2 regions of the Peribacillus sp. JNUCC41 genome follow, and region 1 is predicted to be linked to the other one. Evidence: a T-box and tRNA genes for the amino acid it is inferred to sense, from the RefSeq annotation. Region 1 holds a T-box; the other holds one or more tRNA genes.
What was found. A T-box is a leader RNA that pairs with one kind of tRNA and senses whether it is charged. The one in region 1 lies ahead of argS (arginine--tRNA ligase), so its partner is inferred to be a tRNA-Arg.
Positions count from the first base shown of each region.

Region 2: it encodes a tRNA-Arg, which carries the amino acid that the T-box ahead of argS (arginine--tRNA ligase) is inferred to sense. The anticodon was not compared.

Region 1 is NZ_CP062163.1:884,844-899,825, reverse strand. It holds gene JNUCC41_RS04405 (phosphotransferase enzyme family protein) at 1-691, shown strand, start outside; gene JNUCC41_RS04400 (GNAT family N-acetyltransferase) at 703-1,224, shown strand; gene JNUCC41_RS04395 (peptidoglycan-binding protein) at 1,318-2,115, opposite strand; gene JNUCC41_RS04390 (HAD family hydrolase) at 2,407-3,060, shown strand; partial or broken gene JNUCC41_RS04385 (GNAT family N-acetyltransferase) at 3,166-3,670, shown strand; gene JNUCC41_RS04380 (hypothetical protein) at 3,722-3,961, shown strand; gene JNUCC41_RS04375 (ABC transporter ATP-binding protein) at 4,225-5,157, shown strand; gene JNUCC41_RS04370 (ABC transporter permease) at 5,157-6,113, shown strand; gene JNUCC41_RS04365 (hypothetical protein) at 6,471-7,016, shown strand; gene JNUCC41_RS04360 (zinc ribbon domain-containing protein) at 7,568-7,771, shown strand; gene JNUCC41_RS04355 (DMT family transporter) at 8,039-8,935, shown strand; gene JNUCC41_RS04350 (LysM peptidoglycan-binding domain-containing protein) at 8,967-10,376, opposite strand; gene JNUCC41_RS04345 (Delta(5) desaturase DesA) at 10,889-11,920, shown strand; gene JNUCC41_RS04340 (response regulator) at 12,014-12,559, shown strand; T-box leader at 12,627-12,844, shown strand; gene argS (arginine--tRNA ligase) at 12,879-14,558, shown strand; gene JNUCC41_RS26645 (SET domain-containing protein) at 14,669-14,982, opposite strand, start outside.
Region 2 is NZ_CP062163.1:1,898,352-1,913,333, forward strand. It holds gene JNUCC41_RS09390 (peptidyl-prolyl cis-trans isomerase) at 1-755, shown strand, start outside; gene cysK (cysteine synthase A) at 885-1,811, shown strand; gene folP (dihydropteroate synthase) at 1,978-2,814, shown strand; gene folB (dihydroneopterin aldolase) at 2,816-3,175, shown strand; gene folK (2-amino-4-hydroxy-6-hydroxymethyldihydropteridine diphosphokinase) at 3,178-3,705, shown strand; gene JNUCC41_RS09415 (helix-turn-helix domain-containing protein) at 3,657-3,869, shown strand; gene dusB (tRNA dihydrouridine synthase DusB) at 3,893-4,891, shown strand; gene lysS (lysine--tRNA ligase) at 5,081-6,580, shown strand; rRNA gene JNUCC41_RS09430 (16S ribosomal RNA) at 7,004-8,554, shown strand; rRNA gene JNUCC41_RS09435 (23S ribosomal RNA) at 8,732-11,663, shown strand; rRNA gene rrf (5S ribosomal RNA) at 11,728-11,843, shown strand; tRNA gene JNUCC41_RS09445 (tRNA-Val) at 11,854-11,929, shown strand; tRNA gene JNUCC41_RS09450 (tRNA-Thr) at 11,941-12,016, shown strand; tRNA gene JNUCC41_RS09455 (tRNA-Lys) at 12,059-12,134, shown strand; tRNA gene JNUCC41_RS09460 (tRNA-Leu) at 12,144-12,225, shown strand; tRNA gene JNUCC41_RS09465 (tRNA-Gly) at 12,231-12,305, shown strand; tRNA gene JNUCC41_RS09470 (tRNA-Leu) at 12,318-12,406, shown strand; tRNA gene JNUCC41_RS09475 (tRNA-Arg) at 12,422-12,498, shown strand; tRNA gene JNUCC41_RS09480 (tRNA-Pro) at 12,508-12,584, shown strand; tRNA gene JNUCC41_RS09485 (tRNA-Ala) at 12,596-12,671, shown strand; rRNA gene JNUCC41_RS09490 (16S ribosomal RNA) at 12,830-14,379, shown strand; rRNA gene JNUCC41_RS09495 (23S ribosomal RNA) at 14,557-14,982, shown strand, end outside.

The DNA.
Region 1 (14,982 bases):
TTGCCTGTTTGAAAAAGCTCCTGGTGTAAGGATGAAAGTCACCGATGAAAATTTCGATGAACCTTTATTTTTTGAATGGGGAAGAACGATTGGCCAAATGCATAAACAAACAAAAAATTATCAGCCTGAAACAAAATATAGAAGGCTGGATTGGCATGAAGAGGAACTATTGAATGCCGAACTCTACCAATCCGATGTTCCAGAGCAATTGATGCACCAACAAGAATTAATCAAGAAGAATTTAGATGCCCTTCCAGTTCATCAAGATAATTTTGGATTGATCCATTCTGATATACATAACGGCAACTTCCATTTTCATGAGGGGAAGATTCATGTTTTTGACTTTGATGACTGCTCTTATCACTGGTTTGCCAGCGATTTGGCCATCCCTCTGTACTATCTGATATGGAGCTTGGAACGTGAAGGGATAAAAGGGCTTGATGAATATGCCGCCAAATTCATGAGAGCATTCATAAAAGGCTATGAGACGGAAAATATCCTGGCACCTGAAGCATACGAATCGATTCCTCTATTTTTAAAGTTAAGGGATCTAACGTTATATAATTTTTTTCATAAAAAGTATGATTTGAAGAATGCGGATGGTCAATTATTCAAAACCGTGAAAAAGATCGAACAAAGAATCATCGATGGCCGTCCTATTGTTCACTTCGATCCGAACATGGTTCATTAAGGGGGATTGGAATGTCAGAAATGAAAAATCACATCATTCGGACTGGTGAATTGGCGGATGCGGAAGCGGTTTTGGATGTACAGAATTCCGTTATTTCCGAAGGAGAGTATTTTATTGCGGTATCGGAGGAGTTCAATAAAACACCAGAACAACAAAGGGATTGGATACGAACGTTATTGAAAAATGAACGGGATACCATCATCGTGGCCGAAATAAATGGTGAGGTCATTGGATGGATCGTGTTTCAATCGGAAAATAGGAAGAGAATGTCTCACAAGGGCTCATTTGGAATGATGATCAGGAAAAATTACAGAGGGAAAGGAATGGGAAAGGAGCTTTTAAAAGCGTTATTGGAATGGGCAGAGGCAAATCCGTTCATTGAAAAGGTGAGCTTGGGAGTATTTTCAACAAATCAGCGGGCAATATCACTGTATAAAAAGATGGGATTTGTTGAAGAGGGCCGTAAAATAAAGGAATTCAAGATGAGCGAACGTGAATACGTCGATGATATTATCATGTACAAAATGGTTTGATAAAGACCAAAAGAGCATGAATGGATTGAATACATGCTCTTTCGGTTTGGTTATGTATCTATTTTTATACGAAAACGCTGTTTATGTTAGGCATCATCTAATTACTTTCACGTTCACTTGCTTTCTTCCCCACGTTAAAGCATCCGCTTCACCCGCGATGAATACATCGATTCTGTTTCCTTTGATGGCGCCGCCCGTATCTGCAGCAATTGCTCGTCCATAGCCTTCGACTTCAACGATGGAGCCTAGCGGAATCACGTTAGGATCGACTGCTATCAGTTTGGCATCATCATATTTTTTTAGGTCAACGCCCATTCTTGTAGTGCCTGAGCATCCCTGGCAGCTCGCTGTATATGCTGTACTTGTTACTGTTATTTCTTTAACGGCAGAGCTTGCTGAACTTGCTCTTTCTTTTAATTTACTGAAGGTCCGTGCACCGGCGATTCCATCAGCGGATAATCCCTTTTGCTTTTGAAAGTTGATGACGGCTTGCTTTGTACCTGTTCCATAAATGCCATCGATAGTTGATGTGTAAACGTCCCAGGCCTTCAATAATCTTTGCAGTTCAGCTACAGGTCTTCCCATATCCCCGCTTTTTAGTACCTGTATTTTCTGATTCGTTTGTGTTCCTGCTATTCCATCGACTTTCAGTCCTGATTTTTCCTGATACTTCTTTACGGATTCTTTTGTAATCGGTCCGAAGTTACCTGTTGCTTCATGATAGGGAAAAACCCCTTTTGTCAGTAATAATTCTTGTAAGTCTTTAACATCACTATTACTCATTCCAAATGAAAGTGTGCGATCCAAAGCAGCGGCTTCGCCTTTTGTTGGCATGCAAACTCCTAGAATGAATACAGAAGCCGTTAGGATTGTTAATAAAATTTTCTTCATGTTTATCCTCCTCGTTGTTTCCTGCAATTAAACCATTCGTTAAACTATCACTCTTTTAGGCGCAGTTAAGGAAAAACACCGCGAAGGCACTAAGTAATTGTTAAAACATGTAACATATAAAAAAGAAATGAGGCGGACATCGGGTTACCATATCCTTAGTGATTAACTAATTATGGAAAATAATCAAGCTTCCCGTGAAACGAACGGAACCGTTTGGTTGAACAAGGGAATTCATTCATGTACGTTTATGTTAATAGAAATTCCATATCAAGGTTAATGGAGGAAATCGTTATGATTAAAGCAGTTATTTTCGACTTTGATGGTTTAATTTTAGATACAGAAACGGCTTGGTATGAGGCTTATAAAGAAACGATGGCTTTTTATAAATCTGATTTGCCTCTCGAACATTTCGTAAAATGTATCGGAACGGATAATACTGAACTTAATCAGTACTTCAAGGATCAGCTGGGGGAAAGTTGTAATATTGAAGAAATTGAATCCAGAGCAAAAAGCCTTCATGAAGTCAAAATGAAAACATCACAGGCACGTGAAGGAGTAAAAGATTATTTAGAAGAAGCAAAAAACAATGGATATAAAATCGCCCTCGCTTCAAGCTCGACGAAAGAGTGGGTCACTCATCATTTGGGGGAACTTGGACTGTTAAACTATTTTGAAGTTCTTATCACAGGGGATGATGTTGAAAAAGTAAAACCTGCGCCTGATTTATATGTAAAGGCAATTGAAGTTCTAGGCACTCGGCCCACAGAAGCCGTAGCATTCGAAGATTCGTTAAATGGGCTTCAAGCGGCCCTGACTGCAGGATTAAAGTGTGTAATCGTTCCTAATCCCGTTACGGAAGCTTTAGCTTTTGAAAATCATCATTTACGCCTCCGATCCATGATGGATAAGAGCTTGTCTGAAGTTATCAAACATATTGACCCATAAGCTTTCGAAGGGAATTATAGTATGATAAAGGAATGAAACCACGCCGAAGATGGCAGAGTCTTCGGTTTTTCCGGTTTTTAATGAATTGGTGCGGGGGGTGACATTATGGGATTGCAAACCAATGACGAAGGAGTCCGGCTGCGGGAGGTCAAGGAGAGTGATCTACCTATCTTTTTCGAGCAGCAACTGGATCCTGCCGCAAACTATATGGCTGCTTTCACATCCAAGGACCCAACAGACAAAATGGCTTTTTTGACACATTGGAAGAACATCTTATCGACGGGATATTCAAAAAATGACCATAATCCACAACGGATGTGTTGCGGGCAGCATTCTCAGGTTTGAACAATTTGGTAACCCTGAAGTGAGTTATTGGATCGGGAAGCAATATTGGGGTAAGGGAATCGCTACAGAAGCACTGCTCAATTTTTTGCCGAAAATAAAAGTCCGCCCTCTTTATGCCCGCGCAGCCAAGGATAATCTCGCATCCATCAAGGTTCTGGAAAAATGCGGATTTGAAAGATTCGATGAAGACAAAGGGTATTCCCATGCAAGAGGGGAAGAGGTTGAAGAATTCATTTTGAAACTTGAATCAGGAAACCCCGGTTAAGATAAGAATATAACAATATCGTTAAACCTATGAGGAAATGGGTGGCATACAATGGGATATAAGATTTTTTCCATCATTTTTATTTTATGTGGTCTTTTTGTAATGTGGTTCGCCATTTTTGGCAAAAAGAAAGAGATCAAAGAGATCGGCTCCGGAATATCAACGAATTTCATCGATGTAATTTTAATGATGATATATAGGCTTTTACCATCTATTGTTAGAAAAATCCTTCTTTTTGCACTAGGCCTGGTCATTTCCATCGGCTTTACTTATATATTTTTCAGCTTGTGATTATCCGTGAATTTTCCTGATTAGATAAAATAGCCCTGAAACTTTATTCAAACAAAAACGTATTAAAAGAAAACGGTACATAGGAGTTGTTGCTTTTTCGAGGAAAAAAAGTGTTTATGATAATGCGGGCGGGAAGGTGACGCCAATGAAGGCATTGGTTCAATATACCCAAAAAGAAGGATATCAGTATAGTAATAATATGCATTTTATGGTAATGTAGTGTTTGTGTGATTTTGGAAAAAATGAAAAAAGGAAGGTATTATATGTCTGAATCGGTTCTTAAGGTTCAATCCTTAACTAAAAAAATTGGAAAAGCAACCATTGTGGACAATGTTAGTTTTGAAATAAAAAGTAATGAAATATTTGGTTTGCTTGGTCCGAATGGGGCAGGGAAGACCACTATCATCCGTATGATCACAGGTCTCATCAATCGTACGGGCGGTACTGTCATGATCAATGGCAGTGACCTCGATAATGATTTCGAAGGTGCAATGAATCAATTGGGGGCCATTGTTGAAAACCCGGAGTTTTATAAGTACATGACAGGCAGAAAGAATATCCTCCATTATGCCCGAATGTCATCCAATGACATTTCCAATGAGAGAATAGAAGAGGTCATCAAGCTTGTCAAACTGGATCATGCCATCGATAAGAAGGTTAAAACCTATTCATTAGGGATGCGTCAGCGCCTTGGCGTGGCACAGGCCATTTTACATAAACCGTCGTTATTGATTTTTGATGAACCGACGAACGGCTTGGATCCACAAGGGATTCGCGAGTTTCGTGATTATTTGAAAGTACTGGCGAGTGAAGGCGTCGGGATATTGATTTCATCACATTTACTATCGGAAATGCAATTGATGTGCGATAGTTTTGCCGTTATCGAAAAGGGAAAACTGATACATACGAAAGAACATATCTTAGATGAAAAAACCGAAACGATCAATGAAGTTTCATTCACTGTCAGTGATGGGAAGCTAGCTAAAAACATCCTTCAAGAACAGTTTGGGGATATTACGATTCTGAAATATGATGCGAAGACAATCTCCGTATCGGCCTCTCGTGAACAAACGGCCAATATAAATAGGAGTTTTATTGAAAATCAACTAGATGTCTATGAAATTGGCATTACTAGAAAATCACTGGAAGATAAATTCTTTGAAATCACTGAGCAGGAAATGAGGGAGTCTGTATGATGTCCTTAGTAAAAAATGAATGGATGAAAATCTTTTCAAAAGTATCAACTTATATATTCATCGCTTTTCTTTTATTGGCAGCATTAGGGACTGCAGTCATCGATTATAAACTAAGTCCCGAAGAATCGGGTAAAGATTGGAAGCAAGAGTTAAAGGCAGATATACAAGAACAGGAAAAGGCTTTGAAAGATAAGGAAATCAGTGAAGATGAAAAAGCCGCGATCATGGAAGATATCAAACTCAACAAGCAACTGTTGGCTGATGATATAAACCCTGACTTGAACACGAATTGGACCTATATGGCGGAATGGACTACATCATTAACATCATTTGTCACTTTATTCGTCGTTATTGTTTGCAGCTCGCTCGTTTCCTCTGAATTTTCGGATGGCACCATTAAACAACTGTTGATCAGGCCTTATAAACGTTGGAAGATCCTGCTTTCCAAATATATTACTTCCTTGTTATTTGCAGCGTTATTACTTGCGAGCCTACTTATATTCAGTTATCTTATCGGCATCATATTCTTTGGCAATGGTTCGTATTCAGACAAAATCATGGATCCCGCATCTTTCGGTGAATTCAGTCCGGTGGTAGTCGGCGAATATTTCGTGGACATGATCGTATACTGGATACCAGGATTCCTGGTCATCACGACCATCGCTTTCATGCTAAGCACATTATTTAAAAACCAAGCACTTGCAGTAGGTATATCCATTTTCATCCTATTTGCTTCCTCGACATTAAATATGGTCATTCAATCATTCATCGGCAAATACGAGTGGTTAAAATTCGTCTTATTCCCCCACCTTGATTTAAGGGGCTATATTTCCGGAGCCATGGAAATGTTCGATGGAGCTACACTTGGATTTTCAATGAGTGTACTCGGCATCTATTATCTTATCTTTTTAGCGCTAACTTTCTTCTTCTTCCAGAAAAAAGATATCACTAATTAAATAGTCCTTACCGAAAAAACCGAAATCAGTAGCTGATTTCGGTTTTTATTATGCAACATAGAATGCATGAGTCAGTTGCTGCTTGAAAAATTGAAACCTTTATCCATATTTATCCGTATAAGATAATATGAGGATATTTAGTAGGACATATGGATGTAAACTGAAAAATAAGGTTCTGTAATTTGGGCTTATAGGATTCTCATGATCATTTCACGATGGACAGTTGTTGGCGTAGTGATCGGGATAGGCGGAGGACTCATAATGGGGATCAGTTCCTGCCTGTTCGCCAGTTAGTAGCTCCAATACAGAATAGTCGACCCACGGAAATAATCCGATAGAGATGGAGTAGATTCAAAGATGGGAAAAATGCATGATAAACGAAAGTTCATAATTGTACTTATTATTATTTTTGGAGCAGCATTAGGTTTCTATGTGTACTCGGCATTCTCTGAAAAATTGACAAAATCAACGGATTTGGCCAATGAATCCATCGGGGGATTCAAGGTTTTGGATAACATATCGAGTCCAGAATTTATTAGGGAATATGGAGAACCCATCGATCAAGATAATAATAATGCCTATGATTATTATTATTGGAAAGGCGGGTTAAAAACGGCCTCTAGCAATACAGACGAGGATAAAGGGAAAATTATGCGGTTAATCATTTCAAGTACGGACGACGATCCATTTGAAAACTCCCTGCAAACAAGCAAAGGTATTAAATTAGGGAGTAAGAAAGCGGACGTTCTTTCGAAGTATGGAGATCATTATTATAAAAGTTATGAACAGGGAGCGGATATTATCGGCTACATTGACCATAAACGGAATATTACTTTAGAATTTTGGTGTGCTCCAGGTGGAAGGGTTGCAGAAATACGATTGGACGATGCAGAGGTCATGTAATGTTTTTTCTCAAGTGTCCTCGATTAAGAGGTTCGGCCGTTTAAGAAAGCGATGCGATAAACATTATGTTCATAAAAAATCTCATCTATCACTTACTATAAAAGCCATGCTGATGATGTTCAATCAATTAAGAGGGATTAGTAGTTAATGTCGGGGGTTGGGCAGGGTGTTAGAGCACTTTGCCTTTTTTTATTTTATTCTATTCTTGCCTTAATTACACTATATCATTCTCGGAAATTCATGTGTTTCGCGTTATTCACCGTTAACTATCTCTGCTGATTTTTTGCTTTTTTCCAGTTTATTGGATTCCTTTAAACGTTCTTTATCATTTTTAGCCAAAATAAAGTTGCCTCTTGAATAAAGGCCGGGTGTGATAGCGTCACATTTTCATAACTTGGGATAGGTAATCTCATTATTGGATGAGGTGTAGACTTTTCATTGCAGGATGGAACTTTTTTCTATTTTATCCGTATATTTAATTGTGTACGGTGCTGGGGGCACCGGTATTCAGCGGCAGTTATCATTTTTATAAATTTGGGAGATGAAGGATCATGAGCGAAAAAGGTTGTATGAAATGTGGAAGCAATGATGCTGCCAAGAAGGATGTAGCCATGACAGGAACAGGGTTGTCAAAAATGTTCGATGTCCAGAATAATCAATTTACGGTTGTGTATTGCAAGAATTGCGGTTATTCGGAGTTTTATAATAGGCAATCATCTGCAGGCAGTAATTTGCTAGATCTATTCTTTGGATGATCACTGGCATGACAAGAACCCCCCTTTTAATGAAAAGGGGGTTCTTGTTTTTTCTTCATTTTAGGAAGAGAATTACTGATTGAACCGGACTGGGTCGCCAAAATAAAAGAAGGAGGGGAAGACGAGATCGAGACGACATTGCCGCGCGATAGCAGGTGTACATGAATGATTCCCGATTACATGTGGGCGAATACATGACACGTGACGGCATGCCCAAGAAATGTTAGTATGAATGTAAAAAATGGGAATTTATTGAGGGGAAATGAAATGAATAAAATAGCACTTCTTCAACTGTCTCTAGCCATGACGATCTTTGGTTCTGTCGGTTTCTTTTCAGGACTATCAGGACTTCCTGCATTGGAATTGGTTTTTGTTCGCTGCATTTGTGCGGCCATTTTCTTATGTGCAGCCTGGATGATGACAGGACATTTCAAGAACGAAATATGGAATTCCAAAGAGGTAATGCTCATCATTTTCTGCGCGGTGGCCAACTTGTTGAACTGGATATTCCTCTTTAAATCTTTCGAACTGATATCGGTGACAATTGCCATTTCGCTTTATCATTTAGCGCCGATCATTGTACTCATTATTGGGAGCTTCATCTTTAGAGAGAAAATGAGTTTATTTTCCATCCTGGCCATTTCACTTTGCTTCATTGGCACATTATTCATTATGGGAACAGATGGATTTCGATCATCAACCCCTGAATGGGAAGGGATCATTTATGGGATCATTGCTGCATTTTTCTATGCGGCAACCATGCTTTTAGGAAAGAGCATTTCAAAGACAAGTGTATATGCGACCACCTTTCTGCAAATGTTCATTGGATTTCTATTACTGATTCCTTTTGTCGATTTTTCAGTCTACACAACGCTAAAATCTTCCGAATGGTTTTATACGGTACTTACCGGCATCATCCATACAGGCGTCGTGTATCTGCTGTTTTTTAATAGTATCCGCCATTTGCCTACAAATGTAGTATCTTTCATGATTTTTGTCGATCCGGCAGTGGCCATCCTTTTGGATATTCTTCTTTCAGGATTTCAACCGGACAGGATTCAAATCTTGGGCATTACATTGATATTTATTGGTGTGCTCTATTCACTTAAGACGACAAGACCGAATGAAAAGGATGTCATGCAAAAAAGGCCGCACACAATGTGAGGCCTTTTTTCTTTATGGTTTTTCTATCAATCTATTGATTAAAATGATAGACATCCCAAATGTCAGGGGTTTCTGATCCAAGGTACCAGGCAGATACACCGCCTAGATGATTTTGTTTGACCAGGTCAATACGGAGCTTCACTGATTTTTTATCTTCTATCCATATTTGATGCTTTTCCCCTTTGGAAGTATACTCCACGTAATTTTGTTGAGCCTTTTTATCCCATACCTTTTTAAGTTTATGGGATGAAATGATTTTGTTGACTTCAGCCATGGTACGGTCATGACTTTTCACTTTTTTGGTCGATAAATCGGTTACCCATTCCCTCGTATAAAATGGTACAGCCAATATGATCTTATGGGCAGGTACTTCTTTCATTAAAAGCTTCGTTCCTTCTTTGATCCAAGGTAACGAGGAAACGGACCCGGCTACCGGGCTCCCTCCCCAATGCTCGTCATAACCCATTATGATGATGTAGTCCGCTATTTTGCCAAGTGCTTTCCTATCCAGACTTTTTGACCAAAAAGGGTCTTCATTTTCTCGGGTGACATCCACGGATACTTTAATTCCATGCGGTTTTAAGGCTTTTTTCAGTTCGCCTATGAAAAGTACAAAGTCCTTCTTGTTTTTTGGATCGATGTTTTCAAAATCTACATTTATTCCATCACTTTTAGTTTTAACAAGTGAATCACGTAAAGCTGAAACTAATTTCTGGCGCTTTTTTGTATTGCCTAGTACAGAACCAGTTAAAACAGGGTCAAATTGATTTCCGATAAGCTGCCAAACTTGTTTTCCTTGTTTATGGGCGTTTTGGACGAATTTTGCATCCGCAGAAACGGACACGAAATTACCGGAATCCTTCAGCGTATAGGAACGGGGAGATACTACATTTAAATTAAGTTGTTTCATTTGTTGGGTGTAGTTTTCTTTCGATCCATTATGCGTCCAGCCCATGACGATAGGTTTTTGCGCCTTTTTTTGAAGCTGGGATGTCTTTATCCATCCCTTCTTCCCATCAAGCAATTGAACCTGGTAATAATAATCCGGGATCTTCAATTTTTGGCCAACTTTAAGGGTAACCGTATGTAAGACGTTTAATTTCGTCAAATCACTTGTGGTTACCTTATATTTAGTGGAAATCTTCCACAATGTATCTCCTGATACAACCTTATGGATCTTATATTTCTGGGGGATCTTCAGGATTTGGCCAATATTTATTTCGGTCGAAGTTAATTTATTTTCTTTTTGCAGCTCACTTAGTGAAACACCATATTGATTTGCTACTTTCCATAATGTGTTTCCAGCCTTTACTTTATGGATAATAGGCCCCGCGGAATCTCCGACGGAAGTAGAAATGACGGGAAACTCCTCGCCCTTTTTTAAGGGCTTTAATTGAGTGGAACCTAATTTAGGAGAACTAAAAACTTTTGTATTGTCCACTTTAACAGAACCTATGTAAAGGGTTTTGCTTGATGAATGACCACTGGGTGGAAAGAGGCATATACAAAGAAGGCTTAATATAATAAAACATCCAAAGAATTTTTTCACAATGATTTTATTCCCCTTTGTAAAATTTAACTTTACTAGTTTACTATGGAGAATCGCTATAAAATAGAGGTACATTGTGGAAAGGCTCTATATAGAAGAAAATATGGAATCTAATTATGATTCTGTATTGTTGTTCCACTCTATGGTAGGACGAATTATTTTGCTTACTGCTGGGACTGGAGGGCTGATATTGACAGTTCCGTTCTTTTCAAGATAACGAAACCCTATACATATGAACAGGTTAATCATTTTTTACTGGTTGGCCTTTTTTTACGCTTGCCGCTGAAAATGACTTGTACATGACATTTGTCATCTTCTAGTCATGACACCTGGTACTAATAAATTCAGGTTATTTTCTTTATAATATGAAATAACGACAAATAAAAAGGAAGTGCAATTGAATAATGACCTTGCAAAATACGAAAAACTTGAGAAAACAAATTGCTCCTTTTGAACAATCAACGACAAAGCAAAGTATATGGCAGATCATCAATACCTTGGGACCATTCATTATTTTATGGTACCTAGCATATATAAGTCTTTCCGTTTCTTATTGGTTAGCTTTAATTCCGGCTGTGTTTGCTGCTGGTTTCTTGACAAGGATATTCATCATTTTTCATGATTGCACGCATCATTCATTTTTCAAAAACCGCCGTGCGAATAGAACAGTCGGTACGATCATGGGTGTTTTGACTTTATTCCCGTTTGATCAATGGGGACATGAGCATTCTGTGCATCACGCAACAAGCGGCAATTTGGATAAGCGGGGGACGGGGGATATTTGGACCCTTACGGTAGATGAGTATTTGGCGGCACCGCTTAAACTTCGTTTTGCGTATCGTTTTTATCGCAATCCATTGGTTATGTTTGGTTTGGGACCCATTTATGTTTTCCTTCTTAAAAACAGATTTAACCGTAAAGGTGCTAGAAAGAAGGAAAAGATGAATACGTATTTGACGAATGTAATAATCGTCGCTTTAGTGGCATTGCTTTGCCTGGCAGTAGGCTGGCAGTCGTTCCTTCTGGTTCAAGGTTCCATCTTCATGATTTCTGGTTCAGTGGGAATTTGGCTGTTTTACGTCCAGCATACATTCGAGGACTCTTACTTCGAAGAGAATGAGGAGTGGGAATATGTATTGGCGGCAGTGGAAGGAAGTTCTTTTTATAAGCTTCCAAAACTGATGCAGTTCCTTACAGGTAATATCGGTTACCATCATGTTCACCATTTAAGTCCAAGGGTGCCTAACTATAAATTGGAAATGGCGCACAATAATACAGAGCCTTTAGAGAACGTTCCAACGATTACTCTTGCGACAAGCTTGCGCTCACTCCGTTTCCGTTTATGGGATGAGGAATCAAAGAATTTTGTTAGCTTCAAGGACATTAAATATTTAACGAAAAAAAGTGTTCCCATTCAAGTGAAATCTGAACTGTAACGTTCATGTATCATTCCGGACTCCCTTAATAATCCTTGGATTTGGGGGAGTCTTTGCTGCATATAAGGAACTCGATAAAGGAGAGAACTTAAAATGATTCGAATTGTCATTGCAGAGAATCAGCAAATGCTGTTAGAGGCAATAAGTTCTCTACTCAATCTTGAAGAAGATATAGAAATTGTCGGGCAAGCCAGTAATGGAGAAGAAGTGATGGCCCTTGTACACCAATTACAGCCTGATGTGTGTATCATGGATATGGAGATGCCTGTAATGAGCGGACTTGAGGCGGCAGAAGCATTAAAGTCATTTGAATGCAAAGTGGTCATTTTAACGACATTTCGAAGGTCTGGTTATTTTCAACTCGCATTGAAAGCTAATGTAAGTGGTTATTTATTGAAGGATGGCCCGGGTGAAGAGTTAGCCTGCTCGATTCGCGGCATAATGGACGGCAAGCGAATATACTCCCCAGAACTTATAGACGAGTCCCCCAGCAATAATGACCGGGAAATGGGAGTGTTAGGGCTGTTAGCCGATGGTCAATCAAAAATGGAAGCGTCTAATAAGCAAAGCGACACAATAGGGACAGTAAGGAAATATTTTTCGACCATCAAGGATAAAATGAAGTTACCGGCTGGTTAGGATTTGTTTCTTAAATCCTGTTGACACGTTTTTTTTAATTGTGTACGATGGATTAAATGATAATATTGAAAATTCTGTGATGAAGAGAGTAGTTCATTTCGAAATGGAAAGCGAGTTAGGGATGGTGGGAGCCTAATGCAGGACGGATGAATGAAGCGCACTTTGGAGAAATTTCTTGAAACGTTTAGTAGGGAACATCGGGGAGTCACCTCGTTAACAATGGAAAGTGGTCACAATTGTGGCAACTAGAGTGGTACCACGGGAATTCATGCTCTCGTCTCTTATTTAGAGGCGGGGGCTTTTTTGTTTAGGAGGGAAAATGTCGATGAATAAGCCAATTGCAGAATTGATTTCAACTGCTTTGAACAATGAAATGCAAGCAAGTGAAATAGAGAAATTAATGGAAAAGCCAAAATTGATGGAGTTAGGTGATGTCGCCTTTCCGTGCTTTACTCTTGCAAAAAAATTCAAAAAATCGCCTCAGGTGATTGCGTCTGAAATAGCTCAACAATTGAACAGTGAGTTGCTCCAAGAAGTGAACGTTGTGGGTGGTTATCTGAATATTTTCGTCAATCAACAGATGGTGACGGAAAACGTGCTGCAAACGATATTAAGGGAAAAGGATCAGTATGGTTCGGTGCAGCCTGTACAGGAAAATGTCGTGATTGATTACTCATCCCCGAATATCGCCAAGCCTTTTTCCATGGGGCACTTACGCTCAACGGTCATAGGGAATGCACTGGCTAACATTGCCGAAAAAAATGGCTACGATGCCGTGCGTATCAATCATTTAGGAGATTGGGGCACGCAATTCGGCAAGTTGATCGTCGCGTATAAGCTGTGGGGCGACAAAGAGGCAATCGAGGCTTCTCCGATTCAGGAATTATTGAAAATCTATGTGAAGTTCCATGAAAGAGCTGAAACGGACGAATCGTTGAATGAACAAGCGCGCGCAAGCTTCAAGTCTCTTGAAGATGGGGACGAGGAAGCACTGGCTCTGTGGAAATGGTTCAGGGATGCGTCTTTAAAAGAATTCGAGACGATTTATGATTTATTGGGCATCCGTTTTGATTCCCATGCCGGCGAAGCGTTTTACAATGATAAAATGGATGCTGTTGTCGGGGAGCTAAAAGAAAAGGGCTTGCTTACCCTATCCGAAGGTGCCTATGTCGTGCAATTGGAAGATATGCCGCCTTGTTTGATTACGAAAACCGATGGGGCGACACTTTATGCGACGCGTGATTTGGCTGCAGCCATGTATCGTAAAAAACAGTACGGGGCGAAGAAAACATTTTATGTTGTCGGAAACGAACAATCCCTGCACTTTAAGCAACTTTTTAATGTCATTGAAAAAATGGGGTATGGATGGTCAAAAGATTTGCAGCACGTGGCATTTGGCATGATGTTAAAAGACGGCAAGAAAATGTCGACACGTAAAGGGAAAGTCGTGCTGCTTGCGGATGTATTGGCAGAGGCAATCGAAACTGCGAAGCGCAATATTGAAGAAAAAAATCAAGCGCTTGAACAGAAGGAACTCGTTGCAAGACAGGTTGGTGTCGGAGCGGTCATCTTTAATGATCTAAAAAATAACCGCATGAATGATATTGATTTTTCATTAGAGCAAATGATGAATTTTGAGGGAGAAACGGGTCCATATGTACAGTACACATATGCGCGAATTTCCTCATTGCTTGAAAAAGGTGAATTTAAAGAGCAGTCCCTCACTTTTGAAGCTCTAGGAGAATATGCGTGGCCAGTCATCCAGCTGTTGGAGCAATACCCGATCATTGTCCAAAAATCATTTGAACAAGCCGACCCATCACAAATCGCGAAATTCAGCTTGCATTTATCGCGTGCATTCAATAAGTATTATGCACATACCAAAATCTTAGTTGAAGATGAATGCAAACAAATGAAACTCTCATTCGCTTTTTCCGTGGCAGTTGTATTAAAGGATGCGCTAAGTTTATTGGGAATTTCAGCGCCGAATAAGATGTAAAGTTAAAGAGTCCTTGCATTAGCGAAGAAAACTGAATAAAAAAAGAATCCATTTTGATCAATTTTCCTTCAAAATGGATTCTTTCAAAATAAAATGGAAGCAAAAAACGCCTACTCGATGACATCGAACCATAACGGGGATTTATCATCAGGTTCACCATTGTAATTGATCGTGATTTCCTCGCCAGCCTTTATATCTTTATGTGCATAAAAGTCTATCGTTAAATCTTCTAAATTATTTTCGAATGTCGCATTTGGTGTGTATGAATGGTTGAATAGGGAACCATTTCCCAAGGCAATGACAGTTTCATCGTCATCTCCCCAATAGAAACAGTGATGAAAGAGTGCGGTTTTCTTTAGATATTTCCATTCATGTTTGGGTGAAATGATGACAGGTGATTCCTCAATGAGTTCATCTTTTTTAA
Region 2 (14,982 bases), 1.0 Mb from region 1:
ATATTTCCCGGGACGCATGGATTAATGAGCTCGAAAAAAGATATGGGGAAGATGTACTTGAGGAAATGGTCGATAAAGAGGTCGTGAAACAGGCAGCTGAAAAATATAAAGTGAAAATTTCGGATGAAGAGCTTGATCGGGAACTTAAAATGATGAAAACGATGTATGGGACTGCCGGACAGAACCTTAATAAAAGTAACGATCAACTGAGGCAGGAAATTCAATCGAGTCTCCTCCTCGAGAAGCTCCTAACCAAGGACGTTTCGGTCTCCGAAACGGCAATGCGGAATCATTATGATAATAATAAGGATATCTACAGAATCCCTACAGCTTTCCATATATCCCATATTACCTCGTCTACAAAAAAGCAAGCGGACCAAATCGTACGTGAACTGGAGAAGGGCGTCCCCTTTGATGTCTTAGCGATGGAAAAATCCCTTGATGAATTCACTGCCAACCAAGGAGGCGACATGGGTTATATATCCCAGGATAACGAGAAAGTCTCCAAGGAATACATTACTGCTGCCGAGAATTTGAAGGTGAAAAAGTGGAGTGATCCGATTCAAACGGAAGAAGGCTGGGCCATTATCTATCTGCATGAAAGAATAGAGGGCAAGCAGTATGAATATGATGAGGTTAAAGACAAGATTCACCGCCAAATAGCTCTTGAACAGATTCAGGCACCGGTCTCAGGGAAAATTTTCTGGGACGAATTTGATGTAGAATGGTTTTATGGATTGAAAGAACAAAAGTAGGTCTATGGTTGTGTGAGAAAATTTAGAATATAGTATATAATCATTGACAATGAACTATAAAAACTGGTAACTTTAAATTTATAAAACCAATAAACATACTCGGTATTGAAATGATAAGGAGTGGAGAAAATGGCACGTATAGCTAATTCTGTAATCGATTTAATTGGACAAACACCTATTGTGAAGTTAAACAAGCTTCAAAATGAAAACAGTGCAGATATCTATCTGAAACTTGAGTATTTTAACCCAGGCAGTAGTGTAAAAGACCGTATCGCCCTTGCGATGATCGAAGCGGCAGAAAAAAATGGTACCCTCAAGCCAGGTGATACGATCATTGAACCTACAAGCGGAAACACTGGAATAGGACTTGCAATGGTAGCTGCGGCAAAGGGCTATAAATCGATTCTGGTTATGCCGGAGACGATGAGTTTGGAACGCCGTAACTTGCTTCGTGCTTATGGTGCAGAATTAGTTCTTACTCCTGGACCTGAAGGAATGAAGGGTGCAATTGCAAAGGCGACTGAGCTGTCTAAAGAAAAAGGTTACTTCATTCCACAGCAATTCGAGAATGTAGCCAACCCTGAAGTTCATCGGAACACTACAGGACCTGAAATCGTTGAAGCCTTTGGTGATGAAGGTCTGGATGCATTCGTTGCCGGAATCGGTACTGGCGGAACGATAACAGGTGCTGGTGAAGTCCTGCGTGAAAAATACCCTGACATTAAGATTTACGCTGTTGAGCCTGCGGACTCTCCGGTATTATCGGGTGGGGCTCCAGGACCTCATAAAATCCAAGGAATCGGTGCGGGCTTCGTCCCAAGTATTTTGAACACTGATCTCTATGACGAAATCATTCAAGTCAATACAGAGGAATCGTTTGATTATGCCCGCCGTGCGGCTAAAGAGGAAGGAATCCTTGGTGGAATTTCTTCTGGTGGCGCAATTGCAGCTGCCATTAAAGTGGCTGACAAGCTGGGAAAAGGCAAAAAGGTACTAGCTATCATACCAAGTAATGGTGAACGCTACTTAAGTACGCCATTATATAACTTTGAGTAAGACAAGACACTAAAATTAGAAGCGAAGTTCCTTCCTTAGGGGCTTTGCTTTTCTTTTTGTAGTAAAGTCTGCAGAAGCTTCCCAAATCTTCATGGAACTTGCACTATGCCTATGTAAATGGGTAAACTCATATATATAGATTTCTTTAGGCGAAGGAGAACGTTGGATGTCATTAGCTGGAGCGTCAAAAATAAAATGCGGTTCATTAGATTTGGATTACAGTAATAGAACCTTAATTATGGGTATTTTGAATGTTACGCCGGACTCCTTTTCGGATGGCGGGAAATATAATCGGATAGATGCCGCTTTGAAGCATGCCGAACGGATGGTTAACGACGGAGCTGATTTATTGGATGTAGGCGGGGAGTCCACCCGTCCTAACTATGAGAGGATATCGGATGAAGAGGAAATAGAGAGAGTCGCTCCGATTATTGAAGCCATATCCCGTAATATTGAGGTACCAATATCAGTCGATACGTATAAATCAAGAGTAGCCGAAGCGGCTGTAAAAGCAGGGGCCCATATATTAAATGACATTTGGGGAGGTAAGGCTGATTCCTTGATGTCAAAGGTTGCTGCGGAATATAAGGTGCCTATTATCTTGATGCATAACAGGGATAATATGAGTTATGGACATTTTGTGCGGGATGTACTTCAGGATTTATTCGAAAGTATCATGTTGGTTAAGGATGCGGGAGTCAAGGATGAAAACATCATTCTCGATCCGGGAATCGGCTTTGCGAAAGATTTAAATTTAAATTTGGAAATGATGAGGAATCTTGATAAGCTGGTATCTTTAGGTTATCCTGTACTGCTAGCAACATCAAGGAAGTCCATGATTGGACATGTTCTGGACCTGCCGCCTGATGAGCGGATGGAAGGAACAGCCGCCACGATCTGCCATGGCATTCAACAAGGCTGTCAAATGGTTCGTGTACATGATGTGAAGGAAATGGCACGTACTGCAAAGATGATGGATGCTTTATTAGGAAAAGGTGAATGAAATGGATAAGATATATGTGAATAAAATGGAGTTTTACGGTTATCATGGAGTTTTTCCGGAAGAAACGAAGCTTGGCCAGCGGTTTAAGGTGGATTTGATTGTCCAGACTGATTTAGCCAAGGCTGGGAAGAGTGACAACCTTGAAGACTCCATCAACTATGGTGAGTTATATGAAGTGTGTAAAAGTGTTGTCGAGGGAGTACCTTTTAAGTTAGTGGAGGCTGTTGCTGAAAAAATTGCCTCTGAACTACTTATTAAATATTCTTCCATCGAGAAATGCACCGTGAAGGTTTATAAACCAGATCCTCCAATAGCAGGTCATTATGACTCGGTTGCTATAGAGATTGTAAGGGGACGCTGATTGTGGTAAATATTGCTTACCTTTCAATAGGTTCGAACTTAGGGGATCGCCTTGAAACATTCCAAAGGGCTTTCCAGTTACTGTCTGAAAATCCGCATATCAAGTTGGTGGCCTGCTCTTCTTTATACGAAACAGACCCGATAGGATATGAAGATCAGGACTGTTTTTTAAATGCTGTCCTAAAAGTGAAAACCGATTTAGAACCGGAAAAATTACTTCATGCTTGTATGAAAATTGAACAAGAATTAGGGAGAAAAAGGGAAATTAGGTGGGGTCCCCGTACTTTAGACCTTGACATTTTGTTATATAATCATGAAAATATTGAGACAGAGATTCTTTCAGTCCCGCACCCTCGTATGCACGAGAGGGCTTTTGTTATCGTGCCTTTAATGGAAGTGGACCCTGATATATCACTTCCGCAAATGTATGCACCTTTGAGCGACCTGCTTGAACAGATTTCGGATAAAGAAGGAGTTCGATTATGGAAGGTGAAAAATGGGGAAGGCGTATTCGCGCTTTTCGAAAGTTAAAGGGTTATACCCAGGAGGGATTTGCGAAAGAAATAGGCGTTTCTGTTTCCTTGTTGGGAGAAGTCGAACGAGGGAACCGCAGCCCTTCAGAAGCATTTTTACTGGAAGTGGCGGAAATTCTTCATGTTTCCATTGAGGAGCTTCAGCCACCAGAGGATAAATGAAAGAATGTTATAGGAGGCACACCGTGTTAAAAATAGGCAATATAGAAATGAAGAATCCGGTAGTGCTAGCACCGATGGCGGGAGTCTGTAACTCGGCATTCCGCTTGACCGTCAAGGAATTTGGTGCTGGCCTTGTTTGTGCGGAGATGGTCAGTGACAAGGGAATCGTTTTACAAAATGCTAGAACGATGAATATGCTTTATATAGATGAAAGAGAAAAGCCGTTAAGTCTGCAAATCTTTGGCGGTGAAAAGAAATCTTTGGTCGAAGCAGCACAATTTGTAGATAAAAATACAAATGCTGACATCATTGATATCAACATGGGCTGCCCTGTCCCTAAAATCACTAAATGTGATGCGGGTGCAAAGTGGCTTCTTGATCCAAACAAAATTTATGAGATGGTTTCAGCGGTGGTTGATGCTGTTGAAAAGCCGGTAACGGTGAAAATGCGCATAGGCTGGGATGATGAGCACGTTTTTGCGATTCAAAATGCCCAGGCTGTTGAACGCGCGGGTGGTAAAGCTGTTTCCATGCATGGCAGAACACGAGTTCAATTGTATGAAGGAAAAGCTAACTGGGACATCATCCGTGAAGTGAAGAAATCAATTAATATTCCACTTATCGGTAACGGCGATGTGGAAACTCCACAGGATGCGGAAAGAATGCTCAAGGAAACGGGTGTTGATGGAGTCATGATCGGTCGTGCAGCTCTAGGTAACCCGTGGATGATTTACAGGACTGTGAAATATCTGGAAACTGGTCAACTGATGGATGAACCTTCTGTTCGTGAAAAGATGGAAGTTTGCGTGCTTCATATGGATCGTCTAATCGCGTTGAAAAATGAAAATGTCGCTGTTCGTGAAATGCGCAAGCATGCTTCTTGGTATTTAAAAGGTGTAAAAGGGAATGCTATGGCTCGTAAAGGGATTAATGTTTGTGAAACAAGGGACGATGTTGTTAGCCTTCTATATGGACTTGTTGATGAAATTGAAGCGAAGCAACAAAATATCCAAATGGTCTGATGTTTGACATTACCTTCCTATTTTCCTATAATACGCTTATCTTAAACTGCCAGTAATCCTGGCAGTTTTTATATGTATATAAACGATGTTTTAAGATAAAAAGCTGTTGAATTCCTTTACTTTATGTAAGAATAAATATGTATGCAAAAGAATTTCTGATTAATTATATAATTGCATTTATTAATAAAGATGGAGATGATTTTCGTGAGTCATGAAGAATTGAATGACCAACTGCAGGTAAGGCGCGATAAAATGCAGGCCATGATGGATAATGGACAAGACCCTTTCGGGAGCAGATTCGAGCGCACACATAACACTGAGGAGATAGTCAGTGCTTATGGTGAATTAGAAAAAGAAGATCTTGAAGAAAAAGAAATTGAAGTTACGATCGCTGGCCGTGTCATGACGAAGCGTGGAAAAGGGAAAGCGGGATTTGCCCATATCCAGGATATTAGCGGCCAAATCCAAATCTACGTCCGTTTAGATAACATAGGAGAAGATTCTTACCAAATTTTCAACCAAACGGATCTTGGCGATATCGTAGGGGTAACTGGCGTTATTTTCAAAACGAAAGTCGGGGAACTTTCCATTAAAGCTAAAGAATATGTGTTCCTTGCTAAAGCGCTTCGTCCGTTGCCTGATAAATTTCATGGCCTAAAGGATGTTGAAGAGCGTTATCGGAAGCGTTATGTCGATTTAATTACAAATGAGGAAAGCAAAAACACATTGATCATGCGCAGTCGTATTGTACAAGCCATGAGACGGTATTTGGATGATCATGGATACCTTGAAGTGGAGACGCCTCTACTGCACTCTGTTGCTGGTGGAGCTGCAGCACGCCCTTTCCTTACTCACCATAATGCCTTGGATATGCCTTTGAATTTAAGGATTGCCATCGAACTTCATCTAAAACGCTTAATCGTCGGCGGATTGGAGAAAGTTTATGAAATTGGCCGGGTTTTCAGAAATGAAGGAGTATCTACAAGACACAATCCTGAATTCACATTGATCGAATTATATGAGGCATATGCGGATTACCAAGATATCATGAGTTTAACGGAAAACCTTATTGCCCATATCGCTCAAGAAGTTCTTGGGACAACTACCATCCAGTATGGGGAGTATGAGATAGAGTTAAAGCCGGAATGGAAACGACTTCACATGGTTGATGCTGTAAAAGAATATACTGGTGTGGACTTCTGGACTCAAATGAGTAAAGAAGAAGCCCAGCAGCTTGCTAAAGAAAATGGGATTGAAGTTAAGGAATCCATGGAGTTCGGCCATATCGTAAATGAATTCTTTGAACAGAAGGTAGAAGATAAGTTGATTCAGCCTACATTCATCTATGGCCATCCGGTGGAAATCTCTCCTTTGGCAAAGAAAAATCCGGAAGATTCCCGTTTCACAGATCGTTTTGAGTTATTCATTGTAGGTAGGGAGCATGCAAATGCCTTCACGGAGCTAAATGATCCTATTGATCAACGTCAACGCTTTGAAGCTCAATTAAAAGAGCGGGAGCAAGGTAATGATGAGGCCCATGAAATGGATGAAGATTTCTTGGAGGCGTTAGAATATGGAATGCCACCAACTGGCGGACTTGGAATTGGTGTTGACCGTTTGGTTATGCTATTGACCAATTCTCCGTCTATACGTGACGTCCTGTTATTCCCGTTGATGAGACATCGCTAATATAACCAAAATGAATATTGATTGCAGGCCGAATCCGGATGACTGGGATCATTGGGCGTAGCTCATGATCCTGGTATGTCCCATTCGGTTTTTGTTTTTTTATTATAATTTCATGTCTTTCAATAGAATGGATTCGAGGGCTTGAAAGAAAAACAACATTATCTCAAAAAAACTTTTAAAAAAGTATTGCGCAGTTAACGTAATGGTGTTATATTTATATCTGTCGTTACGAACGAGTTGCAAACAGATTACAAACTTTTAAAAAGTTTTAAAAAAGTTGTTGACTCACGGTAATGAAAATGTTATTATAAATAAGTTGTTTCGAAAGATATTGCTCTTTGAAAACTGAACAAAACAAAGCGCCAACGTTAAATTTTAAGTGAGCACACACTATCAAAAAAGCAAATGAGCAAGTCAAACATTTCTTCGGAGAGTTTGATCCTGGCTCAGGACGAACGCTGGCGGCGTGCCTAATACATGCAAGTCGAGCGAATCGACGGGAGCTTGCTCCCTGAGATTAGCGGCGGACGGGTGAGTAACACGTGGGCAACCTGCCTATAAGACTGGGATAACTTCGGGAAACCGGAGCTAATACCGGATACGTTCTTTTCTCGCATGAGAGAAGATGGAAAGACGGTTTACGCTGTCACTTATAGATGGGCCCGCGGCGCATTAGCTAGTTGGTGAGGTAATGGCTCACCAAGGCGACGATGCGTAGCCGACCTGAGAGGGTGATCGGCCACACTGGGACTGAGACACGGCCCAGACTCCTACGGGAGGCAGCAGTAGGGAATCTTCCGCAATGGACGAAAGTCTGACGGAGCAACGCCGCGTGAACGAAGAAGGCCTTCGGGTCGTAAAGTTCTGTTGTTAGGGAAGAACAAGTACCAGAGTAACTGCTGGTACCTTGACGGTACCTAACCAGAAAGCCACGGCTAACTACGTGCCAGCAGCCGCGGTAATACGTAGGTGGCAAGCGTTGTCCGGAATTATTGGGCGTAAAGCGCGCGCAGGTGGTTCCTTAAGTCTGATGTGAAAGCCCACGGCTCAACCGTGGAGGGTCATTGGAAACTGGGGGACTTGAGTGCAGAAGAGGAAAGTGGAATTCCAAGTGTAGCGGTGAAATGCGTAGAGATTTGGAGGAACACCAGTGGCGAAGGCGACTTTCTGGTCTGTAACTGACACTGAGGCGCGAAAGCGTGGGGAGCAAACAGGATTAGATACCCTGGTAGTCCACGCCGTAAACGATGAGTGCTAAGTGTTAGAGGGTTTCCGCCCTTTAGTGCTGCAGCTAACGCATTAAGCACTCCGCCTGGGGAGTACGGCCGCAAGGCTGAAACTCAAAGGAATTGACGGGGGCCCGCACAAGCGGTGGAGCATGTGGTTTAATTCGAAGCAACGCGAAGAACCTTACCAGGTCTTGACATCCTCTGACAACCCTAGAGATAGGGCTTTCCCCTTCGGGGGACAGAGTGACAGGTGGTGCATGGTTGTCGTCAGCTCGTGTCGTGAGATGTTGGGTTAAGTCCCGCAACGAGCGCAACCCTTGATCTTAGTTGCCAGCATTCAGTTGGGCACTCTAAGGTGACTGCCGGTGACAAACCGGAGGAAGGTGGGGATGACGTCAAATCATCATGCCCCTTATGACCTGGGCTACACACGTGCTACAATGGATGGTACAAAGGGCTGCAAACCTGCGAAGGTAAGCGAATCCCATAAAGCCATTCTCAGTTCGGATTGCAGGCTGCAACTCGCCTGCATGAAGCCGGAATCGCTAGTAATCGCGGATCAGCATGCCGCGGTGAATACGTTCCCGGGCCTTGTACACACCGCCCGTCACACCACGAGAGTTTGTAACACCCGAAGTCGGTGAGGTAACCTTTATGGAGCCAGCCGCCTAAGGTGGGACAGATGATTGGGGTGAAGTCGTAACAAGGTAGCCGTATCGGAAGGTGCGGCTGGATCACCTCCTTTCTAAGGATAATTACGAGAGCGCTTTTGTTTTGTTCAGTTTTGAATGAGTAATTCATTCAAATAGGAAAGACAAGCATCACGATGTGATGTCATTCTTTCTGCATTGTTCTTTGAAAACTAGATAATAGATAGAAGGCAATTAATTTTTTTCAAAGCATCTGTAAGATCTTTTTTAACGGTTAAGTTAGAAAGGGCGCACGGTGGATGCCTTGGCACTAGGAGCCGATGAAGGACGGGACTAACACCGATATGCTTCGGGGAGCTGTAAGTAAGCTTTGATCCGGAGATTTCCGAATGGGGAAACCCACTGTTCGTAATGGAACAGTATCTTTACCTGAATACATAGGGTACTGAAGGCAGACCCGGGGAACTGAAACATCTAAGTACCCGGAGGAAGAGAAAGCAAACGCGATTTCCTGAGTAGCGGCGAGCGAAACGGAATTAGCCCAAACCAAGAGGCTTGCCTCTTGGGGTTGTAGGACACTCAACATGGAGTTACAAAGGAACGGGGTAAATGAAGCGACCTGGAAAGGTCCGTCGAAGAAGGTAAAAACCCTGTAGTTGAAACTTCGTTCCCTCCTGAGTGGATCCTGAGTACGGCGGGACACGAGAAATCCCGTCGGAAGCAGGGAGGACCATCTCCCAAGGCTAAATACTCCCTAGTGACCGATAGTGAACCAGTACCGTGAGGGAAAGGTGAAAAGCACCCCGGAAGGGGAGTGAAATAGATCCTGAAACCGTGTGCCTACAAGTAGTCAAAGCCCGTTAATGGGTAATGGCGTGCCTTTTGTAGAATGAACCGGCGAGTTACGATTTCATGCGAGGTTAAGTTGATGAGACGGAGCCGCAGCGAAAGCGAGTCTGAATAGGGCGAATGAGTATGAGGTCGTAGACCCGAAACCAGGTGATCTACCCATGTCCAGGGTGAAGTTCAGGTAACACTGAATGGAGGCCCGAACCCACGCACGTTGAAAAGTGCGGGGATGAGGTGTGGGTAGCGGAGAAATTCCAATCGAACCTGGAGATAGCTGGTTCTCTCCGAAATAGCTTTAGGGCTAGCCTCAAGATGAGAGTATTGGAGGTAGAGCACTGATTGGACTAGGGGCCCCCAACGGGTTACCGAATTCAGTCAAACTCCGAATGCCAAATACTTATTCTTGGGAGTCAGACTGCGAGTGATAAGATCCGTAGTCGAAAGGGAAACAGCCCAGACCACCAGCTAAGGTCCCAAAGTATACGTTAAGTGGAAAAGGATGTGGAGTTGCTTAGACAACCAGGATGTTGGCTTAGAAGCAGCCACCATTTAAAGAGTGCGTAATAGCTCACTGGTCGAGTGACTCCGCGCCGAAAATGTACCGGGGCTAAACGTATCACCGAAGCTGTGGATTGACACCATTGGGTGTCAGTGGTAGGAGAGCGTTCTAAGGGCGTTGAAGTCAGACCGGAAGGACTGGTGGAGCGCTTAGAAGTGAGAATGCCGGTATGAGTAGCGAAAGAAGGGTGAGAATCCCTTCCACCGAATGCCTAAGGTTTCCTGAGGAAGGCTCGTCCGCTCAGGGTTAGTCGGGACCTAAGCCGAGGCCGAAAGGCGTAGGCGATGGACAACAGGTTGATATTCCTGTACCACCTATACATCGTTTGAACGATGGGGGACGCAGAAGGATAGGGTAAGCGCGCTGTTGGATATGCGCGTCCAAGCAGTTAGGCCGGAAACGAGGCAAATCCCGTTTCCATTAAGGCGGAGCTGTGATGGCGAGGGAAATATAGTACCGAAGTTCCTGATTCCACGCTGCCAAGAAAAGCCTCTAGTGAGATGTAAGGTGCCCGTACCGCAAACCGACACAGGTAGGCGAGGAGAGAATCCTAAGGTGTGCGAGAGAACTCTCGTTAAGGAACTCGGCAAAATGACCCCGTAACTTCGGGAGAAGGGGTGCTTTTTAGGGTGAATAGCCCAGAAAAGCCGCAGTGAATAGGCCCAGGCGACTGTTTAGCAAAAACACAGGTCTCTGCGAAGCCGCAAGGCGAAGTATAGGGGCTGACACCTGCCCGGTGCTGGAAGGTTAAGGGGAGAGGTTAGCGCAAGCGAAGCTTTGAACCGAAGCCCCAGTAAACGGCGGCCGTAACTATAACGGTCCTAAGGTAGCGAAATTCCTTGTCGGGTAAGTTCCGACCCGCACGAAAGGTGTAACGATCTGGGCACTGTCTCAACGAGAGACTCGGTGAAATTATAGTACCTGTGAAGATGCAGGTTACCCGCGACAGGACGGAAAGACCCCGTGGAGCTTTACTGCAGCCTGATATTGAATTTTGGTACAGCTTGTACAGGATAGGTAGGAGCCTGAGAAGCCGGAGCGCTAGCTTCGGTGGAGGCGTTGGTGGGATACTACCCTGGCTGTATTGAAATTCTAACCCGCGCCCCTTATCGGGGTGGGAGACAGTGTCAGGTGGGCAGTTTGACTGGGGCGGTCGCCTCCTAAAGAGTAACGGAGGCGCCCAAAGGTTCCCTCAGAATGGTTGGAAATCATTCGTAGAGTGTAAAGGCACAAGGGAGCTTGACTGCGAGACCTACAAGTCGAGCAGGGACGAAAGTCGGGCTTAGTGATCCGGTGGTTCCGCATGGAAGGGCCATCGCTCAACGGATAAAAGCTACCCCGGGGATAACAGGCTTATCTCCCCCAAGAGTCCACATCGACGGGGAGGTTTGGCACCTCGATGTCGGCTCATCGCATCCTGGGGCTGTAGTCGGTCCCAAGGGTTGGGCTGTTCGCCCATTAAAGCGGTACGCGAGCTGGGTTCAGAACGTCGTGAGACAGTTCGGTCCCTATCCGTCGCGGGCGCAGGAAATTTGAGAGGAGCTGTCCTTAGTACGAGAGGACCGGGATGGACGCACCGCTGGTGTACCAGTTGTCTTGCCAAAGGCATAGCTGGGTAGCTACGTGCGGACGGGATAAGTGCTGAAAGCATCTAAGCATGAAGCCCCCCTCAAGATGAGATTTCCCATGGCGCAAGCTAGTAAGATCCCTGAAAGATGATCAGGTTGATAGGTCAGAGGTGGAAGCGTGGCGACATGTGGAGCTGACTGATACTAATAGATCGAGGACTTAACCAACGCTTTTTAAAAAATGAAATACCTTCTTATTATCTAGTTTTGAAGGAACAACGTTCCTTTTATGTTTGGTGGCGATAGCGAAGAGGTCACACCCGTTCCCATTCCGAACACGGCAGTTAAGCTCTTCAGCGCCGATGGTAGTTGGGGGTTTCCCCCTGTGAGAGTAGGACGCCGCCAAGCAGTTATATATGGAGGATTAGCTCAGCTGGGAGAGCATCTGCCTTACAAGCAGAGGGTCGGCGGTTCGATCCCGTCATCCTCCACCATTTTTACACTTGCCGGTGTAGCTCAACTGGTAGAGCAACTGACTTGTAATCAGTAGGTTGGGGGTTCAAGTCCTCTTGCCGGCACCATTTTCATACAAGCTTGATATAGCATATATAAATAGTTTATATGAGCCATTAGCTCAGTTGGTAGAGCATCTGACTTTTAATCAGAGGGTCGAAGGTTCGAATCCTTCATGGCTCACCATTTTATTATGCGGGTGTGGCGGAATTGGCAGACGCACCAGACTTAGGATCTGGCGCCGCAAGGCGTGGGGGTTCAAGTCCCTTCACCCGCATGTTCGCGGAAGTAGTTCAGTGGTAGAATACAACCTTGCCAAGGTTGGGGTCGCGGGTTCGAATCCCGTCTTCCGCTCCACTATTTATTTATGCCGGGGTGGCGGAACTGGCAGACGCACAGGACTTAAAATCCTGCGGTAGGTGACTACCGTACCGGTTCGATTCCGGTCCTCGGCACCATCTTCATCTTAATATGCGCCCGTAGCTCAATTGGATAGAGCATCTGACTACGAATCAGAAGGTTGTAGGTTCGACTCCCGCCGGGCGCACCATATTTTTTTCGGGAAGTAGCTCAGCTTGGTAGAGCACTTGGTTTGGGACCAAGGGGTCGCAGGTTCGAATCCTGTCTTCCCGACCATGATTTTTTTTGGGGCCTTAGCTCAGCTGGGAGAGCGCCTGCCTTGCACGCAGGAGGTCAGCGGTTCGATCCCGCTAGGCTCCACCAAAAAAACTTGACAAGCCCATTTGGCTTTGATATGATAAGAAAGTTGATTCTTTAAGAAGAGTCAAATTGCTCTTTGAAAACTGAACAAAACAAAGCGCCAACGTTAAATTTTAAGTGAGCACACACTATTAAAAAAGCAAATGAGCAAGTCAAACATTTCTTCGGAGAGTTTGATCCTGGCTCAGGACGAACGCTGGCGGCGTGCCTAATACATGCAAGTCGAGCGAATCGACGGGAGCTTGCTCCCTGAGATTAGCGGCGGACGGGTGAGTAACACGTGGGCAACCTGCCTATAAGACTGGGATAACTTCGGGAAACCGGAGCTAATACCGGATACGTTCTTTTCTCGCATGAGAGAAGATGGAAAGACGGTTTACGCTGTCACTTATAGATGGGCCCGCGGCGCATTAGCTAGTTGGTGAGGTAATGGCTCACCAAGGCGACGATGCGTAGCCGACCTGAGAGGGTGATCGGCCACACTGGGACTGAGACACGGCCCAGACTCCTACGGGAGGCAGCAGTAGGGAATCTTCCGCAATGGACGAAAGTCTGACGGAGCAACGCCGCGTGAACGAAGAAGGCCTTCGGGTCGTAAAGTTCTGTTGTTAGGGAAGAACAAGTACCAGAGTAACTGCTGGTACCTTGACGGTACCTAACCAGAAAGCCACGGCTAACTACGTGCCAGCAGCCGCGGTAATACGTAGGTGGCAAGCGTTGTCCGGAATTATTGGGCGTAAAGCGCGCGCAGGTGGTTCCTTAAGTCTGATGTGAAAGCCCACGGCTCAACCGTGGAGGGTCATTGGAAACTGGGGGACTTGAGTGCAGAAGAGGAAAGTGGAATTCCAAGTGTAGCGGTGAAATGCGTAGAGATTTGGAGGAACACCAGTGGCGAAGGCGACTTTCTGGTCTGTAACTGACACTGAGGCGCGAAAGCGTGGGGAGCAAACAGGATTAGATACCCTGGTAGTCCACGCCGTAAACGATGAGTGCTAAGTGTTAGAGGGTTTCCGCCCTTTAGTGCTGCAGCTAACGCATTAAGCACTCCGCCTGGGGAGTACGGCCGCAAGGCTGAAACTCAAAGGAATTGACGGGGGCCCGCACAAGCGGTGGAGCATGTGGTTTAATTCGAAGCAACGCGAAGAACCTTACCAGGTCTTGACATCCTCTGACAACCCTAGAGATAGGGCTTTCCCCTTCGGGGACAGAGTGACAGGTGGTGCATGGTTGTCGTCAGCTCGTGTCGTGAGATGTTGGGTTAAGTCCCGCAACGAGCGCAACCCTTGATCTTAGTTGCCAGCATTCAGTTGGGCACTCTAAGGTGACTGCCGGTGACAAACCGGAGGAAGGTGGGGATGACGTCAAATCATCATGCCCCTTATGACCTGGGCTACACACGTGCTACAATGGATGGTACAAAGGGCTGCAAACCTGCGAAGGTAAGCGAATCCCATAAAGCCATTCTCAGTTCGGATTGCAGGCTGCAACTCGCCTGCATGAAGCCGGAATCGCTAGTAATCGCGGATCAGCATGCCGCGGTGAATACGTTCCCGGGCCTTGTACACACCGCCCGTCACACCACGAGAGTTTGTAACACCCGAAGTCGGTGAGGTAACCTTTATGGAGCCAGCCGCCTAAGGTGGGACAGATGATTGGGGTGAAGTCGTAACAAGGTAGCCGTATCGGAAGGTGCGGCTGGATCACCTCCTTTCTAAGGATAATTACGAGAGCGCTTTTGTTTTGTTCAGTTTTGAATGAGTAATTCATTCAAATAGGAAAGACAAGCATCACGATGTGATGTCATTCTTTCTGCATTGTTCTTTGAAAACTAGATAATAGATAGAAGGCAATTAATTTTTTTCAAAGCATCTGTAAGATCTTTTTTAACGGTTAAGTTAGAAAGGGCGCACGGTGGATGCCTTGGCACTAGGAGCCGATGAAGGACGGGACTAACACCGATATGCTTCGGGGAGCTGTAAGTAAGCTTTGATCCGGAGATTTCCGAATGGGGAAACCCACTGTTCGTAATGGAACAGTATCTTTACCTGAATACATAGGGTACTGAAGGCAGACCCGGGGAACTGAAACATCTAAGTACCCGGAGGAAGAGAAAGCAAACGCGATTTCCTGAGTAGCGGCGAGCGAAACGGAATTAGCCCAAACCAAGAGGCTTGCCTCTTGGGGTTGTAGGACACTCAACATGGAGTTACAAAGGAACGGGGTAAATGAAGCGACCTGGAAAGGTCCGTCGAAGAAGGTAAAAACCCTGTAGTTGAAACTTCGTTCCCTCCTGAGTGGATCCTGAGTACGGCGG